4 regions of the Alcanivorax xiamenensis genome follow, and region 1 is predicted to be linked to each of the others. Evidence: predicted binding sites of a transcription regulator. Region 1 holds the regulator's gene; each other region holds the start of a gene.
The links. Region 1 encodes FNR, which switches genes on or off when oxygen is low (the NO sensors DNR and NnrR bind a similar motif). Its sites were predicted from a motif close to TTGATNTANATCAA; they were not measured.
Positions count from the first base shown of each region.

Region 1 (4,530 bases):
GTCATGGGCATGTTCGGCGCCACTACCCTGCTGCCGGTGGGGGCCGCCGGAGTATTTGGCGGGCAACTGTCGCGGTTGCGGCGGGGGGGCGGCGGCGATGACACTGGTGTTGGCGCTGGTATTTCTTCAACACGGACTGCCCGGAGACGTCCATGTCCATCACCACCCTTGATCTGCATCAAGGTCAACGATGCCAATAGTGGCATGATGCCGCCATTCCCCTTTGGAGCGCTGACATGACGCAATGGAATCCGGATCTGATCCGCCGATTCGGAGGTCCTGGGCCTCGCTACACTTCCTACCCACCGGCCACCCAGTTCCACGAGGAAGTCGGCGAGGAGGACTATCGGCGGGCCGTTGCTCGCGGCAATCAGGCCCGTCGGCCACTGTCGCTGTACTGCCACATCCCATTCTGCGCCACGGTGTGTTACTACTGTGCCTGTAACCGCATCATCACCGGCAACCGGGCCAAGGCCGAGGATTATCTGACCTTCCTGAAGCAGGAAATCAAAGACAAGGCGGCGCTGGTGGACCCGCAGCGGCCCGTGGTGCAGATGCACTGGGGCGGCGGCACCCCCACTTACCTCAGTGACGCGCAGATGACCGAGCTGGTCTATGACCTGGCCCGTCATTTCAACCTGCTCGAAGAGGACCGTGGCGAATACGCCATTGAAGTCGACCCGCGCACGGTGGATCGGGCCCGCCTCGGATTGCTGCGCGGACTGGGCTTCAACCGTCTCAGTATTGGTATTCAGGATCTCGATCCGGTGGTGCAGAAGGCGGTGAATCGGGAACAATCCCTGGAACTGATCACCAAGGTATTCGACGCGGCCCGGGACTTTGGTTTCCAATCCATCAATGCCGACATGATTTACGGTCTGCCCTGGCAGTCTTCTTCCAGTCTGGCCCGTTCCCTGGAACAATTGCTGGCGTTACGCCCGGAGCGCATCTCCCTTTACAACTACGCCCACATGCCGGCGCGGTTCAAGGTGCAGCGCCAGATCCAGGAAAGCGCTCTGCCGAGCCCGGAGGAGAAACTCGCCATGCTGAAACTGGCCGGCGAGACCCTGGAGGAAGCCGGCTATGTGTTGATCGGCATGGACCATTTTGCCTTGCCGGACGATCCCATGGCGGTGGCGCAAGTCAACGGCACTCTGCACCGTAATTTTCAGGGTTACTCACTGCATGGTGATGCGGACCTGCTAGGCATGGGCGTCAGTGCCATCAGCGCTTTCGACGATTTCTACGCGCAAAATCAGAAGATCCTGGGCGCTTGGCAGGAGGCCGTGCAAGAGGGCCGCATGCCGATCGAACGCGGTTTCCTGCTCGACTGGGACGATCGCCTGCGCCGTGACGTGATCATGGGGCTGCTGTGCGATCTGCGGCTGGATCTGGTCGCTTTCCGGCAGCGTTGGGAGGTGGATTTCGCCGATTATTTCAGGGATCAACTGGACGCACTGGAGCAATTCGAAAAATTGGGGCTGATCGATATGAACGGCCCCGTGCTGTTGGTCACCGATGCCGGGCGCCTGGTGGTGCGCGCTCTGGCGATGTTGTTCGACCGCTATGCCGGCACCCCCAACCCACAGCGATTCAGTCGCATTATTTAGCTCGCCGTTACCGATCCGGGAGACCATAATGTCTCAAGCCGTAATTGCAATACGCAGTGTATCCAATATGGAGGTGCGCAGCATGCCTCGTCACGTTTCATGCAACGACTGTAGTCTCAGCCCCATTTGCCTGCCGTTGGCGGTGGCGCCTTCCCAGCTCGACGAACTGGATGGCATCATTCGCCGTGGCCGCCCGCTGAAGCGCGGAGAGCACCTGTTTCGTGCCGCCGCCCCGTTCAGCGCCGTTTATGCCGTGCGCTCCGGCTCACTGAAGACCTATGTCCTCTCCGATGAGGGGGAGGAACAGGTTACCGGCTTCTACTTGCCTGGCGAGATCGTCGGCATGGACGGCATCAGTACCGCGCACCATGTTTCCAATGCCAAGGCGCTGGAAACCGCCACCGTGTGCGAGATTCCCTTCCATCGCCTGGAAGATCTGTCCCAACGCATCCCCTCCTTGCAGCATCACTTCTTCTCGCTGATGAGCAACGAGATCCGCGCGGACCGCGAACTGCACATGCTGTTGAGCAAGAAGAGCGCGGATGACAGAGTGGCTTCTCTACTGTTATCCCTGGCCGCGCGTCAACAGCGCAGGGGCTTGAGCAGCCGCCGCTTCCGCCTGCCCATGTCTCGCTATGACATCGCCAATTATCTGGGACTGGCGGTGGAGACGGTGAGCCGCATTTTCACCCGTTTTCAACAGCAGGATATGCTGCTGGTGGATGGCAGGGATGTGGAAATTGTGGACCGTGAGGCTCTCTGCGGCGGCGGCAGATTACATACGGAGGCACCATGACTATTCCGACCGATGGCATTCTCGTTGTCCTGGACCGCCAACTGATGGCCCCGCAGCCGGCGCTGAAGAAGGGGCGGCTGCTGGCCGCCGCACTGAACTGTCCACTGGTGGTAGCCGTCAATAGCGATTCCTCGGCCATGCGCCGGGCCGTGGGGCTTGACCAGAAACGTCGCCAAACGGCCGAGCAGCAAATCCGCAATGCCTGGGAACGGCGTATACAGGATTTGCTGGCCGACACCGAGGCCACTGTGCATATCACCACGAACAAGGACCAGGATGAGGATTTGCGGCAGACGGTGATCGCCGCCAAACCGCGCCTGGTGGTGGTGCATACCAGCGAGGAAGGCACGCTGCGACGCCATTTGTTCACGCCCCGGGACTGGCTGCTGATCCGCAGGGCGCCCTGCCCGGTGCTTTGCGTACAGGACCGCCCGTGGAGCGAACCGCCAGTGTTTAGCGCGGCGATTGAGCCCGAGGAAGAGGACGAAAGCGGCCTGGATGCCACGGTGTTGGCCGCTGCCCGGGAATGGTCGGCGCCGCTGCGGGCATCACTCAACGCCGTGCATGTGCTGGAACATCCGGATGAAACCTTGTTGTTGGTGGCTGGCGAAGCATTGCCGGAGTACGCCGCCAGTGCCGAGAGCATTCGCAAAAGCCACCGCGAAGCTCTGGACCGCTTCGCCGAACGTCACGGTTTGCCGCTGGAGCGCACGGAAATGCTGGAGGGGCCGATTGCCGGCACTCTGGCGGACTATTGTGAAAACAACGGCACCGATGTGTTGGTGGTGGGAACCGTTCGCCGCAATAAAGTGGAACGGCTGCTGCTGGGTGCCACCGCTGAATCGCTGCTGGTGCATGCCCGCAATGATGTTCTGGTGATCAAACCGGACGGCTTTAACACCGACTGGCGGTGATGGGGCATACAGCCCATCCGCTGCCAAGGCAGCTTCCCACAGCGACATCACTACGAAGCCACCGTGAGAAGTTGCCTTGGCAGCGAATACAACCTGAATCCATGCCTCCATGACCAATAGACTAGCCACAGCTATCGGTTCGGCGGTTAACCACCCTGCTCCGCTCTTCGGAACACCGGTTTGGTGTCCGTGGAAGAGGCTTTGTCATATCGATACCCGGCTTCCTTGAACCGCTTCAGATCCTCCGGCTTTTCAATCCCTTTACGCAGTATCCAGGCCGCCATCAGCCCTCGGGCTTTTTTGGCATGGAAACTGATGACCTTGTATGTGCCGTTTTTCTCATCCTGAAAGACCGGTTCGATGACCGGGCCCGGCAGCAGTTTGGTTCGCACGGATTTGAAATACTCATTGGAGGCGAGGTTCACCAGGGTGTCGGTACCCGCGGCGCGCATGTCCTTGATCAACTGCCGGCTAATGCGGTCGCCCCAGAAAGCGTACAGATCCTTGCCCTCCGGCGTATCCAGCCTGGTACCCATTTCCAGGCGATACGGTTGCATCAGATCCAGCGGCCGCAGGACCCCGTAAAGACCGCTCAGCATGCGCAGTCGCTGCTGCGCGGCGGCCAGGTCATCCTTACTGAAACGGCTGACGTCGAGCCCGGTATACACGTCCCCTTTGAAGGCGAAGAGTGCCGGGCGGGCGTTGTCCTTGTTGAAAGGGCGTTGCCACAGAGCAAAGCGTTCGACGTTGAGGTGGGCAATCTTGTCACTCACTCCCATCAGGCTGGACAGATCCGCCGGTGACAGTTTGCGGGCTCTTTCCACCAATGTTTCACTGTCATCGAGCATGCGCGGTTGAGTAGCGCGCAGCGCCGGCAACGGTGACTCGTAATCCAGGGTCTTGGCCGGCGAGACCACTATCAGCATGGGTTTTCCTCCGTGGCGTGAAATCGCGAATACCGCCATCATAATAGTCCGGTAACCGCTCTGTTGGGGCGGTGCGGTGGCGGCTCAGGATCAAGCAGCCGTAGATGGTAGCGCAAGCGGCCATGGTTTTGACCATTGGCAGATATAGGCAGGGCCGGTTCCAATCCCGGTGATGCTGGCGAAGGGCCGTGGTATCACCGGGAAAACAAGACAGAAGGATAAAGAGCATGCGGTATTTGTTGGTTCTGGCGGTGGTTACCGCGGTGGTGATATTGCTGTGGGGC
Region 1 is NZ_AQPF01000009.1:58,603-63,132, forward strand. It holds gene A6D6_RS08275 (sulfite exporter TauE/SafE family protein) at 1-240, shown strand, start outside; gene hemN (oxygen-independent coproporphyrinogen III oxidase) at 237-1,610, shown strand; gene fnr (fumarate/nitrate reduction transcriptional regulator Fnr) at 1,693-2,406, shown strand; gene A6D6_RS08290 (universal stress protein) at 2,403-3,320, shown strand; gene yaaA (peroxide stress protein YaaA) at 3,467-4,246, opposite strand; gene A6D6_RS08300 (hypothetical protein) at 4,474-4,530, shown strand, end outside.

Region 2 (4,530 bases), on a different contig from region 1:
CACGGTGGCCGACAATCTGCGCCTGGGAGCCCCGGACGCCGATGACGCCGCCCTCCATCAAGTACTGGCCGAGTGCGGTCTGGAGCACTTGCCCGCCGGACTGGACACACGCCTCGATGAGAACGGCGGCGGTCTTTCCGGTGGCCAGGGACGCCGGCTGGCACTGGCCCGGGCCCTGTTGAGCCCGGCGCCGCTATTGTTGCTCGATGAACCCACCGCGGAACTGGACGATGCGCTGGAACAACGAATCATCACAGCGCTGCGAGCCCGCAAGGGACGACGCACCCTGGTGATCGCCACCCATTCCCCGGCTTTCGCCACCCTGGCCGATCAAAGTCTGTGGCTCGGCCCTTCAGCCGAGTCCATGGAAGGAGCCGCGCATGGCTGACCACATCACCTGGCTTCGTCATCAGTTCAAAGGAGAAGGCGCGCGGCTGCGCAACGCCGCGGTGCTGGCACTGATCACCGCGCTCGCCGCCATGGCGCTACTGGGGCTGTCCGGCTGGTTCATCAGTGCCGCCGCCCTGGCCGGGATGGCCGCCGGCGGCCCGGCGGTGGCGTTCAACATGCTGGTACCCAGTTCCGGCATTCGCGCCCTGGCAGTGGGCCGTACCGTATCCCGCTATTTCGAACGGCTGGTCAGCCATGACGCCACCTTCCACGTGATGCAGCGGCTGCGCACGCGATTGTTCGCGGCGATTCTGCCGCGCATCCCCGGCCCTCTGTCGTCGCTGAGCAGCGGCCATTTACTGGAACGTCTGCTGGGCGATGTGGAACGGTTGGAAAACGCCTGGCTGGGACAGGGACAACCCGCCCTGGTGGCCGCCGCCACCGCCGTGGTATTGCTGCTGGCCGGATTCTGGATCGCCGGACCGGCGGCGGCCCTGGCTCTGCTGAGCGGCTTCATCGTGATGGCGCTGCTACTGCAACGGTTGTCCAAGGTCTCCACCGACCCATTGGAACAACGGGCCAGGCAACGTGAACAGCTGCGCGGGGATCTGGTGCAAATCCTCAACGGACTGCCCGATGTGCTCGCCTATGGTCTGCGGCCGTCATTACTCGAACAGTGGCGCCGCCGGCTGGCCGATCTGGCCGGGCTCGAACACCGGCTGGCGCTGCAGCACGCCATCACTCAAACCCTGATCCAGAGTCTGATGCAATGGCTGGCGGTGGCGATGCTGCTGATCCTGATCGCGCCGGTACGGCAGGAAATGATCGACGCGCCCATGGCGCTGGCGCTGATGTTGCTGGTTCTGGCCGCCGCCGAGGTGACCCTGCCCCTGGCCCAGGCCTGGCAGGGCTGGCCGGACACCCGTGCCACCGTGACACGCCTGGACACCCTGACCGGCACGCCGATCCCGCCGCCAGCCGCCAGTGGCAGCGAGATTCCCCGGGCCGACGGTGATTTGATGGTCTCCGGACTGAGTTTCGCCTGGCCTGGGCAACCGGCTTTGTTCAGCGGTCTTGATCTGCAAGCGCGAGCCGGCGCCCCACTGGCCATCGTCGGCCCAAGCGGCAGTGGTAAATCCACCCTGCTGCATTGTCTGATGGGCCTGCAACGGATCAGCGCTGGCGAGATCCGTTTCGGCGGTGTCAGCCAGGCGCGGGCGGACAGCGACGCCTGGCGTCACTGTTTCGCCCTGTTATTGCAGCAACAGCAGCTGTTCACCGGCACCCTGAGGGATAACTTGCGCCTGGCCAGACCGGAGGCCACCGACGAACAACTCTGGCGGGTGCTGGAACAGGCCCGGCTGGCGGATCTGGTACGGCAACGTGGTGGCCTCGATCACTGGATCGGCACCAACGGCATGCACCTTTCTGGCGGACAAGGGCGGCGTGTATCGCTGGCCCGGGTGCTGCTGCGGGACAGCCCGGTGGTGCTGCTGGACGAGCCCTTCACCGGTCTGGAGCCGGCCACCGCCGACGCGTTGTTCGACATTCTCCATGCCACCCTGAACGACCGGGTCTTGATCATGGTCACCCATGACCGACGCCATGCCGAACGGATGGAAAAGCGGTTGGTTCTTGAGGTCTGACGCCGATAAGGAAAAACCGGGCCTGCCGCAACCGAACAAATTGGGACTGCTCCAGCGCTTGAGCGTTGCCCCCATGGCGAAGGTTTATCTATTGACCTTGGTGACATGAATCCGCGCTGTATTCGCTGCCAAGGCAGCTTCCCACAGCGTCTTCGTGACGCCGCTTGTGGGAAGCTGCCTTGGCAGCGAACAGGCGTGTTGCGTGTTGCGTGTAAGCAGACTGCCCCCGGCAGGCATTGGAAGCGGTCATTTATATTCGCAATGTTCGACGGTGCGCCATTCTAAAGCGTCCAGCGTCCGGTTTCCCCCTTGACCCAGGTCAGCCCGATGCGACCCCGCGGCTTTATCCTGACCGGCCAACACATCTGGCACGGGAGGAGAGATGAGCGGGTCCCCGGAACTGGTCTGTCCCGCCGGCAATCTGCCGGCATTGAAAACCGCGGTGGATGAAGGCGCCGACTCGGTTTACATGGGCTTCAAGGACATCACCAACGCGCGCCGTTTCGCCGGTCTCAACTTCACCCCGGAACGGGCCCGGGAAGGCATCGACTACGCTCACCGGCGAAACCGCAAAGTCTTCTGCGCCATCAACACCTATCCGCAACACGACGGCTGGCCGCTGTGGACCCGGGCCGTGGACCAGGCCGCCGACCTGGGCGTGGACGCCTTGATTCTGGCGGACCTGGGTCTGCTCGAATACGCCAGCCGCCGCCACCCGGACCTGCCCCGACATCTTTCCGTGCAGGGTTCCGCCACCAGTGCCGAAGCCTTGCGGTTCTATCATTGTCATTTCGATATTCGACGCGCGGTACTGCCCCGGGTGCTGTCACTGGATCAGGTCAAACAACTGGCTGCCGAGTCTCCAGTGGCTCTGGAAGTGTTCGGCTTCGGCAGCCTGTGCATCATGGTGGAGGGGCGCTGTTATCTCTCCTCTTATCTCACCGGCGAATCTCCCAATACCCACGGCGCCTGCTCACCGGCCGCCCACGTACGTTGGGAAGAACAGGACGGCGGTCTCAGTTCCCGTCTCAACGGCGTGCTCATCGATCGTTACGGCCCCGGCGAAAAGGCCGGTTACCCGACGTTGTGCAAAGGCCGCTTCCAGGTCGATGACGAGCTTTATCACGCCATCGAGGAACCCACCAGCCTGAACACGTTGGAGCTATTGCCGGAGCTGCAAGCCCTCGGCATCACCGCGGTGAAGATCGAGGGGCGGCAACGCAGCCCCGCCTATGTGCGGGAGGTCACCCGGGTATGGCGTCAGGCGCTGGATCATCTCTCCCGGACACCGTCCGCATTCCGATCCGACCCGGCCTGGCAAGACACTCTGGGCGTCCTGTCCGAAGGCTCCACCACCACTCTGGGTGCTTACGAGCGCCGCTGGAAATAGGAGACACGGGCATGCTGGATCTGGCCCTGGGACCGGTGCCGTTTTACTGGCACCAGAAAGACTATGAGACCTTCTACGCCCAGGCCGTGGGCTGGCCGCTGGAACGGGTCTATCTGGGCGAAACCGTGTGCGGGCGACGGCGGGATATGAAACTGGATCACTGGCTCGGACTGGCCCGGGAACTGCGCGCCCAGGGCAAGGCCGTGGTGCTGTCCTCGCAGACCCTGATCGAGGCCGGCGCCGACCTGCGCGCGTTGCGTCGCCTCTGCGACAACGGCGAATTGCCGGTGGAAGCCAATGATATGAGCGCCGTCCATTTGCTCAGCGAAGCGGGCATTCCCTTTATCGGCGGCGCCTCTCTCAACCTTTATAACGTGGAAGCCATCCGCCTGTTGGCCGCTTCCGGCATGCAGGGCTGGCATGCGCCGTTGGAGTTGTCCCGGCAGGCGCTTACCACCCTGATGACGGCCCTGCGGCGGCAGGGTTTGGCGCTGCCTTGCGAGGTGCATGCCTACGGTCATCTGGCACTGGCCTGGTCCGCCCGTTGTTTTACCGCCCGACGGCGGGGCCTCCCCAAGGACCGCTGCCAGTTTGTCTGCCGGGATGACCCGCAAGGCCTGCCCTTGTTCAGCCAGGACGGCCGCCGGCTGTTCACGCTCAACGGCATCCAGACCCTCTCCGCCTGGCCACAGGATCTGCGTCGGGAGCTGCCGGTGATGGCCGAAATGGGGGTAAGCACCGCGCGCCTGGTAGTCGCCGACGAGCCGATGGCGGAGATAGTGGCGGCTTTTGATCAAGTGCGCCGAGGCCAGCCGGACCACCGGGACCCGCTTGCCCTGGTGGACGAAGCGCGCTGTGACGGCTACTGGCACGGTGCCCCGGGGATGGACCGGCGGTAGCGCGCTAATCGCGGCCGTGGTCAGTCTGTTGCCTTGGATACATGAATTCGCGCTGCATTCGCTGCCAAGGCAGCTTCCCACAAAGGGAGCTACGGAGCCGCTGTGGGAAGCGGCCTTGGCAGCGAATCGGCGCTTTTGCGTGTAAGCGGGCTGGCCCAAAACTTGTGAGACAGCAGCAGCTCACGGCCGGGATTCTTTTCCTTTG
Region 2 is NZ_AQPF01000007.1:59,805-64,334, forward strand. It holds gene cydD (thiol reductant ABC exporter subunit CydD) at 1-388, shown strand, start outside; gene cydC (thiol reductant ABC exporter subunit CydC) at 381-2,036, shown strand; gene ubiU (ubiquinone anaerobic biosynthesis protein UbiU) at 2,419-3,426, shown strand; gene A6D6_RS06900 (U32 family peptidase) at 3,438-4,325, shown strand.
Region 2: ubiU (ubiquinone anaerobic biosynthesis protein UbiU) is a predicted target of FNR. The motif match lies at 2,346-2,359, and genes of this name have one in related genera.

Region 3 (4,530 bases), on a different contig from region 1:
CGGCTCCGACGCCCTGGCTATTGACGGTATGCAGCGGCTGCTGCCGACCAGCTACCAGCGTCTGATGGTGGCCGGCCAGAAACTGATGCGGCGCTAGGGCCTTTTCGCCCTACCCGCCACACCGGTCGTGGCGGCGGCAGCCCGAAGACAGGGACGATCCCACCACGACCGGACACCCTATGCAAAGACCGTTTTCCCAAGCCGCCGAGAATAACAAGGGCCCCATCGCCGAGGTGCTGGCCGGTTATCTGGACCACGGCGACCTGCTGGAGATCGGCTCCGGCACCGGCCAGCACGCCGTCTGGATGGCACCCCGGTTTCCGGACGTCCGCTGGCATCCCAGTGAACAACCGGAGAACATGACCGGTCTGAACCGCTGGCTGGAAGCCCACCCCTCCCCTTCGTTGCAAGCGGCCATGATCTTGCGAGTACAAGGCCGCTGGCCGGAACAGCGCTTCCGTCATATCTATACCGCCAACACCTTCCACATCCTGTCCCGGCCTTTGGTGGAAAGATGTGTGCAGCGCCTTTGCCAGCACCTGACACCGCAAGCGCGCGTCTACATCTACGGTCCGTTCAACTACCAGGGGCACTACACCAGCGACAGCAATCGCCGCTTCGATCTGCACCTCAAGAGCCAGGCCCTGAGCATGGGAATTCGTGACCAGGAGTGGGTGACGGCCTTGTTTGCACGCCACGGACGTGTTTTATTGGCTGACCACGCCATGCCCGCCAACAATCGCCTGCTGGTATTCCACTGACGATTGTTCCCCGGGGGGCCCTTTCACTACTATGAATGACTGCATGGGCACAGGCCGATGTTTCCCTGATCCGGCCGCTTCTTCCGCGATGGCCCGTGCTTTCCACCCGACGGCGATAGCTATCCGAGCAACGTGATGCGACAAGACAAAACAAGCGATTGGAATCTGGACCAGTTCCAGGTACCGGAGAAAGAGGGCGAGGTCCGCTTCCATGACTTCGATCTGGAACTGCCTTTGATGCGCGGCATCGCCGAAGCGGGCTTCCAGTATTGCACGCCTATCCAGGCGGAAGTCCTGCGCCACACTCTGGCCGGCGCGGACGCCATCGGGCGGGCCCAGACCGGCACCGGCAAGACCGCCGCGTTTCTGATCACCGTGATCAACGACTTGTTGCGGCACCCGCTGACCGTGCCCCGCTACGCCGGAGAACCGCGCGCCCTGATCGTGGCGCCAACCCGGGAACTGGCGATGCAGATCGAGAAAGACGCGCTGCAACTGGCCCGCCATACCGATCTGCAGGTAATGAGCGTGGTCGGTGGCATGAACTTCAACCGGCAACAGGAACGCCTGCAAACCCGCCTGATTGACATCCTCGTGGCCACGCCCGGCCGCCTGCTGGATTTCGCCAAGCGCCGTGACCTGTGGCTGGACCGGGTGGAATCGCTGGTACTGGATGAAGCGGACCGGATGCTGGACATGGGTTTCATTCCAGACGTCAAACGCATCGTGCGAATGACGCCGCCGAACCGCTACCGCCAGACCCTGTTGTTTTCCGCCACTTTCAATGAGGACGTCATGGCGCTGGCCCAGCGCTGGACCGAGGAACCGGTAACGGTGGAGATCGAGCCGACCCAGGTGACCACGGAAACCGTGGAGCAAAAGGTCTACATCACCGCCACCGAAGACAAATTCAATCTGCTGTACAACCTGATCATCAGCGAGAACATGGAAAAGGTCATTGTGTTCGCCAACCGTCGGGACATTACCCGGCGGCTCAATGATCGCCTGATGAAGAAGGGGCTCAAGGTCTCGATGATTTCCGGTGATGTGCCGCAGAATCAGCGTTTGAAGACACTGGAACGCTTCCGGGCCGGCGATCTCCGTGTCCTGATCGCCACCGACGTGGCCGGACGGGGCATCCACATTGACGGCGTCTCCCATGTAGTGAACTTCAATCTGCCGGAAGATCCCGAGGACTATGTCCACCGCATCGGCCGTACCGGCCGTGCCGGCGCCAGCGGTGTGTCGATCAGTTTCGCCTGCGAGGACGATGCCTTTCTGCTACCGCAACTGGAAGAAGCCATCGGCATGAAATTGCCCTGCGAACATCCGCCAGCGCCACTACTGGAAGACCGGCGCCAGGCCTGAGCGCTCCTGGTAAGCGGAAAAGCAAACGAAATTCAACGCAACTCAACGCAACGACGGAGGCGTCATGGCCCAGCGAATCTCACCGGAACAAGGCCGGGAAACTCTGGACAGCGGAGAGGCGTTGTTCATTGATGTGCGGGACCCGGGTAGCCACGCCATGGCGCGTATTCCTGGCGCCGTGCCGCTGACTCAGGACAGTCTGGACGATTTTCTGGCCACCACGTCCCGTGACCAGGCCTTGGTGGTGTATTGTTACCACGGTCACTCCAGCCAATCGGCCTGTGACTTTTTGACGGAAAAAGGCTTCACCCGGGCAGTGAGTCTGGACGGCGGCTTCGAACACTGGCGCCAGGCCTACCCGGACCAGGTCGAGGAAAGTTAACCAAGGCAGGGCCGGGGCAGTCAGCCCCGGCAATACAAGGGAGGGTCAAAACGCCCGGCCGATACCGACCATCCACACCAGCGGATCCAGCTCCACATCGATTTTGTCCACGGTGGAACCATTCACCTTGAGACGGGCCTCGGTATCGATGTCCACCCGCCAGGCGGACAGGTTGACGAACCAGGTGTCGCCCATGGCCAGATCCACCCCCACCTGAGCAGCCCAGCCCACCGAATTGGACAGAGACACATCGGCGTTGGCGCCACCGATCAGCGGGCTGACCACGCCGTCGTGAATGTTCTCGTCGAAGAAATAGGTGTAATTGACGCCGAGCCCCACATAGGGACGCACCGGCCCCAGTTCCGGCAGGTAATACTGCGCCATCAGGGTTGGCGGCAGATGCTTGGTATCGCCGATATCGGTACGGCCCAGCCCCGCGCCTTCCACGTAGAGGTCGTGCTTGAACGGCGTGGCCGCCAGCAGTTCGACACCGAAACGTGAGTTGATCATGTAGGCCACGGTGAAACCGAACTGAGTGTCGTTGTTCACATCCACCTTGGCGCCAGTCAACGGCGCCACCGAAAAAGCGTCACTGTCCACGCGGGGCGACACCGTGGCCGCCCCGGCGCGCACCAAGATATCTCCGGCCTCATACCCCTGGGCCAGACCCACACTGCCGATTAGCGCCAGCGCCAAGGCGCCGCGTCCCCATAGTTGCATGTTTAGCTCCCTTCTTGGCTCATCATGTCCGCACCGACGATTCCACATCGACGATTCCACACCAACGATGGTGCCGTCCCGACCACGCGGGCCTGGACACAAACCCTCGGCATCGCCAGGCTTCCGTGGTATTACACCCGGCCGTTGGGCGCGGTCTCTTGTCGTGGATCAAGATCCAGAAGGATTCAGCGGCTGACGGGACACTCAGTAAAACGGACACAGCGGAACCGATAACAATGAAGCGGAAAGAACTGGCCGAAGCCTTGCAGCAAGCTCACGTTGAGCACGCCTGCCAGCGTCTGTGCACGGAGGACTACTGGCACGACCTGCTGGATCAGGGCGTGGCGATACTGGCGGAGCAACCGCTGGGGACTTTGGTGGATGCCGAAGTACTGAGCCAGGTGGTGGACGATTGGCTGACGCATGTAAGCACCGCCGAGGGGCTGCGGCCGGTGATCGAATCCGTGGCGCACGCCCTGCTGAACCACGCCCGCCAGGATCCGGTGACCTTTGGCGAATTGCTCGACGAAGCCCGGTTCGAGGCACTGCTGGAACAACTGCTGCGACTGCAAAGTCTGCGTGAGCGGACCATTCATGCGGTGCTGAATCATCCGCTGATCAGTCAGATGGTCAGTGAAATGCTCTATACCGGCATCAAGAACTTTCTGTTGGAAGAAAACGCCCTGGCCAAGCTGCCCGGCGTCAGCAGCATGATGAAACTGGGCCGCAAAAGCGTGGGCCGGGCCATGGGCGGATTGGAAGAGCCAATTCGTTCCTACCTGCGACAGAACATCCGCGCCACGCTCAGGACCGGTGAACAGTGGTTGAACCGGGAGTTAAGCAACGAGCGCATCGCCGATCTGGCCCGCGATGCCTATGGACGGATCGCCCCGATGACACCGGCGGCGTTACTGCGTGACGTACCCGATGAGTCACTGCCGGATCTGGTGCGCCAGGGCACCTTGCTATCCGACCATATCGCCGCGCTGGACTACAGCCGGCATCTGGTGATGGAAGGCATTCGCGCCGCGGTCGAAACCCTGATGGCATCAAGTCTGCCCGCGTTGCTCCAGGCCATGCGCACCGATACGGCGGCGCGACGCGACACACTGGCGCCAGCGTTGGCGCGTGGCGCGGAAGTACTGAAGGAGCAAGGCGTATTGAGCGCCTGGGCGGAACTGGCGCTGGGGGATTTCTATCAGAGTGAAGCGTGCTTGTCGGTGCTGGGGCAGGTGTTGAAGGATTGAGTGAGGCCGGACGCCGATAATGCAAAACCAGACACAACGCCCTGGCAAGCAC
Region 3 is NZ_AQPF01000058.1:49-4,578, reverse strand. It holds gene A6D6_RS19485 (SDR family NAD(P)-dependent oxidoreductase) at 1-97, shown strand, start outside; gene A6D6_RS19480 (DUF938 domain-containing protein) at 180-761, shown strand; gene rhlB (ATP-dependent RNA helicase RhlB) at 897-2,129, shown strand; gene glpE (thiosulfate sulfurtransferase GlpE) at 2,194-2,511, shown strand; gene A6D6_RS19465 (OmpW/AlkL family protein) at 2,557-3,231, opposite strand; gene A6D6_RS19460 (hypothetical protein) at 3,468-4,478, shown strand.
Region 3: A6D6_RS19465 (OmpW/AlkL family protein) is a predicted target of FNR. The motif match lies at 3,390-3,403, and genes of this name have one in related genera.

Region 4 (4,530 bases), on a different contig from region 1:
CAAATCGCGGTCCTTTCCTTCACGGAAGAGGGCCGCCGCTGCCCCACAATTCGCCAGCACGCTTACACGCAACACGCCAGCACGCCGAACCCAACAATCAGAAAACATCATGCCGGATCGGCGTACCGACGTGGTGCGTGCCAGCGCTCAAGGCTCACCCCTTGGCGAAGGTGAACTTGCCGTCCGCCACATCCACGTTGATGGCATCACCCTGCACGAACTCGCCTTTGAGCAGCGCCTGGGCCAGCGGATTCTCCAACTGGTTCTGGATCGCCCGCTTCAGCGGCCGGGCGCCATAGACCGGGTCGAAGCCCGCTTCCACCAGCTTGTCCAACGCCGCGTCGGACAGCGTCAGGGACATTTCCCGCTCCACCAGCCGCTTGCGCAGATAGTCGAGCTGGATGCCGGCGATGCCTTTCAACTGCGCCTGCCCCAACGGGTGGAATACCACCGTCTCGTCCACCCGGTTGATGAACTCCGGACGGAAATGCTGGCCGACCACTTCCATTACCGCGGCTTTCATTGCCTCATAATCGCCTTCGCCGGCCATGCGCTGGATCAGGTCCGACCCCAGGTTCGAGGTCATCACCACCACCGTGTTGCGGAAGTCCACGGTGCGGCCCTGGCCATCGGTAAGGCGGCCGTCTTCCAGCACTTGCAGCAGCACGTTGAAGACATCCGGATGCGCTTTTTCCACTTCGTCCAGCAACACCACGGAATACGGCTTACGACGCACCGCTTCGGTGAGATAACCGCCTTCCTCATAACCGACATAACCCGGAGGCGCGCCGATCAGCCGGGCCACGGAATGCTTCTCCATGAACTCGGACATATCGATACGTACCATGGCTTCCTCGGTATCAAACAGGAAGCCGGCCAGCGCTTTGCACAGTTCCGTTTTACCCACACCAGTGGGGCCGAGGAACAGGAAGCTGCCATTCGGGCGGTTCGGGTCCGACAGCCCGGCGCGGGAACGACGCACCGCGTTGGCTACCGCTTCCACCGCCTCTTCCTGGCCCACCACGCGATGATGCAGCGCCTCTTCCATGCGCAACAGTTTCTCACGCTCGCCCTCGAGCATCTTGGACACCGGGATCCCGGTCCATTTGGAAACCACTTCCGCCACTTCCTCATCGGTGACCTTGTTGCGTAGCAACTGGGTTTCCACCTGAGCGGCTTCCTCGCGTTCCTGAGCTTGCTGAACCTTCTTCTCCAATTCCGGAATCACCCCGTACTGCAGCTCGGACATGCGGTTCAGGTCGCCAGCGCGACGTGCCTGTTCCATATCCACCCGGGCTTGTTCCAGTTCCGCCTTGTATTGTTGAGCGCCCTGCAACGCGGCTTTCTCCGCGTTCCAGATCTCTTCCAGATCAGCGTATTCCTTCTCCAGCGCCGCGATGTCGGCTTCCAGTTTTTCCAGCCGTTTCCTGCTTGCCTCGTCCTCTTCCTTGCGCAGAGCTTCCCGCTCCATTTTCAACTGGATCAGACGGCGATCGAGGCGGTCCATTTCCTCCGGCATGGAATCGATTTCCATACGGATACGGCTGGCCGCTTCGTCGATCAGATCGATGGCCTTGTCCGGCAACTGGCGGTCAGTGATGTAGCGATGGCTCAGTTTGGCGGCGGCGATGATGGCGCCGTCGGTGATGTCGACACCGTGGTGAACCTCATAACGTTCCTTCAGACCGCGCAGAATGGCGATGGTGTCTTCCACCGAGGGCTCGTCCACCAGCACTTTCTGGAAGCGACGTTCCAGAGCGGCGTCCTTTTCGATGTATTGACGATACTCGTTCAGCGTGGTGGCACCGACACAATGCAGCTCGCCGCGCGCCAGCGCCGGCTTGAGCATGTTGCCCGCGTCCATGGCGCCATCGGCCTTGCCGGCGCCGACCATGGTGTGCAGCTCATCGATGAACAGGATCACCCGCCCTTCCTGCTTGGACAGTTCGTTGAGCACCGCCTTCAAGCGCTCCTCGAACTCACCACGGTATTTGGCGCCGGCGATCAGAGCCGCCATATCCAGGGACAGAACCCGCTTTTCCTTGAGCCCTTCCGGCACTTCGCCGTTGACGATGCGTTGCGCCAGCCCCTCGACGATGGCGGTTTTACCGACACCCGGTTCACCGATCAGCACCGGATTGTTCTTGGTCCGGCGCTGTAGCACCTGAATGGTACGGCGGATTTCATCATCCCGGCCGATCACCGGGTCCAGTTTGCCGCTTTCAGCGCGTTCGGTGAGGTCCGTGGTGTACTTCTTAAGGGACTCCATACGGTCCTCGGCGTTGGGGTCATCCACCGATTCACCACCGCGGACCTCCTGGATTTTCTCCGCCAGCACCGCCTTGCGAATACCGGCGTTCTTGATCAACTTGCCGACCTCGCCGTTATCATCACAGGCCGCCAGCAACACCGCCTCGGTGGAGATGTATTGATCCCCGCGCTGTTGCGCTTCCCGGTCCGCCAGATTCAACAAGCGCCCCAGATTCTGGGACAGCTGAACGTCTCCGGTGAACTGTCCAACGGTGGGCAGCTTGTCCATGGCCATCTTCAGAGCGGTGATCACATCCGCCGGGTTGGCACCGGTTTTTTCCAGCAACGGCGCGGCGACACCGCCACGCTGCTGCAATAAAGCCAGCAGCAGGTGCACCGGTTCGATGGCGTTGTGGCTTTGCCCCACCGCCAGTGACTGGGCTTCGCCCAGAGCTTCCTGAAGACGAGCGGTCAATTTGTCCATTCGCATGAATGACTTCTCCTGGTTGCGCGTAAATTCCGGCCCTCAACCACAAGGTTTCAATGGCACCGGACTTTACCGACTGTTCAAAATCTGACCTATAAATGCGGGCGGAGCCATGGAATTCAAGCAACCCCAGCCGGAAAAAACGCCCGATATTGATCCAGATTAAGAAAACGGAGATGGCGGGCCCGGCCCCGATCAGGGCTCAAGCCAAATCAGAGAAGCAAAGCGACCGGTCTGGCCTTCCTTGCGGTAGGAATAGAAGTGGGTGAGGTCATCGGCGGTGCAATGCTCCCCTCCGGATACGTCTTCCACACCGGCCTGATGCAATACCAGGGTGGCGGCATGGGTAAGCGAAAAACGCCAATGGCCGGGAGTCGCGTCACGGGTGAAAGCGGGTTCAAACAGCTGCGAGGATTCCATGAAGGCACGGCGTACTTCTTCCCCAACCTGATAGACACGTCCGGAAATCGCCGGCCCCAACCACGCGGACAGCGCCTCCCCTTCCGGCGCCAGGATCGATACCGCCCGTTGCACGATGCCCGCATGCAGCCCACGCCAGCCGGCGTGCACCGCGGCCACCGCGCTGCCATCCCCCCGTGCCAATAAAACCGGCAGGCAGTCAGCGGTGAGCACCACGCAGGGCCAACCGCTTTCGTCGGTCCAGACCCCATCCGCGCGGTTGTCCGCATCACCGGCGCGAATTACCCGCTCCCCATGAACCTGCTGCAGCCAGGCCGGTGGGTGATCCACTTGCAGCAACCGGTGCACATGACGGCGGGCGGCTTCCACCCGGGAGGGCTCGTCACCGCAATTGGCGCCAAGATTGAACCCGGCCCATGGGGGAGGTGAGTGACTCCCCAGGCGAGTGGTGACCACCGACCGCACCCGGGGATGCGGGTGCCATTCCGGCCAGAGCCACTGATTGACGTCCGGCAGCGTCATTGCGCCTCCCGGTCCTCCTCGAGGACCCGAATCAGAGTCTGCAGGTCTTCCGGCAACGGCGTTTCGAATTCCAGATACTTACCGCTAACCGGGTGCACCAAACCGAGGCGACGGGCGTGCAGAGCCTGCCGGGGGAACCGGCGCAGCGCCTCGCGTAACGCCTCGGTGGCACCAGCGGGGAACTTCAGGCGACCACCGTACAACGGATCTCCCACCAGAGGATAGTGACGGTGGGCCATGTGAACGCGAATCTGATGAGTGCGTCCGGTTTCCAACCGGACCTGGATCCGGGTATGGGCCCGGTAGCGGTCCATCACGCGGAAATGGGTCACCGCCGGCTTGCCGCCTTGCGCCACCACGGCCTGACGCTTGCGATCCACCGGATGGCGTCCTATGGGCGCATCCACGGTGCCGCCGCCAGTCATTACCCCAACGGCGATGGCTTCGTACTCACGATGCAGGCTCTTGTCCTGCAACTGCGCCACCAACCCGCTGTGCGCTTCCAGGGACCGGGCCACCACCATCAAGCCGGTGGTATCCCGGTCCAGGCGATGGACGATGCCGGCACGGGGAAGACTTGAGAGACGCTCATCCAAATGAAGCAGTCCGTTGAGCAAGGTCCCATCCGCATGCCCCGCCGCCGGATGCACCACCAGCCCCGCCGGCTTGTTGATAACGATCAGGTCCTCATCCTCATACACCACCGGCAAGCTGATCGCCTCGGGCTGGTCCTCCAGCTCCGGCGCCAGCTCCGCCTCCAGGGTCAGGCTCTCGCCGCCCACCAGCTTGTCCTTGGGGCGCGCCTTGCGACCATTGACGGTCAGAGCCCCCTGTTTGATCCAGGTTTGCAG
Region 4 is NZ_AQPF01000025.1:39,467-43,996, reverse strand. It holds gene clpB (ATP-dependent chaperone ClpB) at 155-2,740, opposite strand; gene pgeF (peptidoglycan editing factor PgeF) at 2,933-3,679, opposite strand; gene rluD (23S rRNA pseudouridine(1911/1915/1917) synthase RluD) at 3,676-4,530, opposite strand, start outside.
Region 4: clpB (ATP-dependent chaperone ClpB) is a predicted target of FNR. The motif match lies at 2,890-2,903, and genes of this name have one in related genera.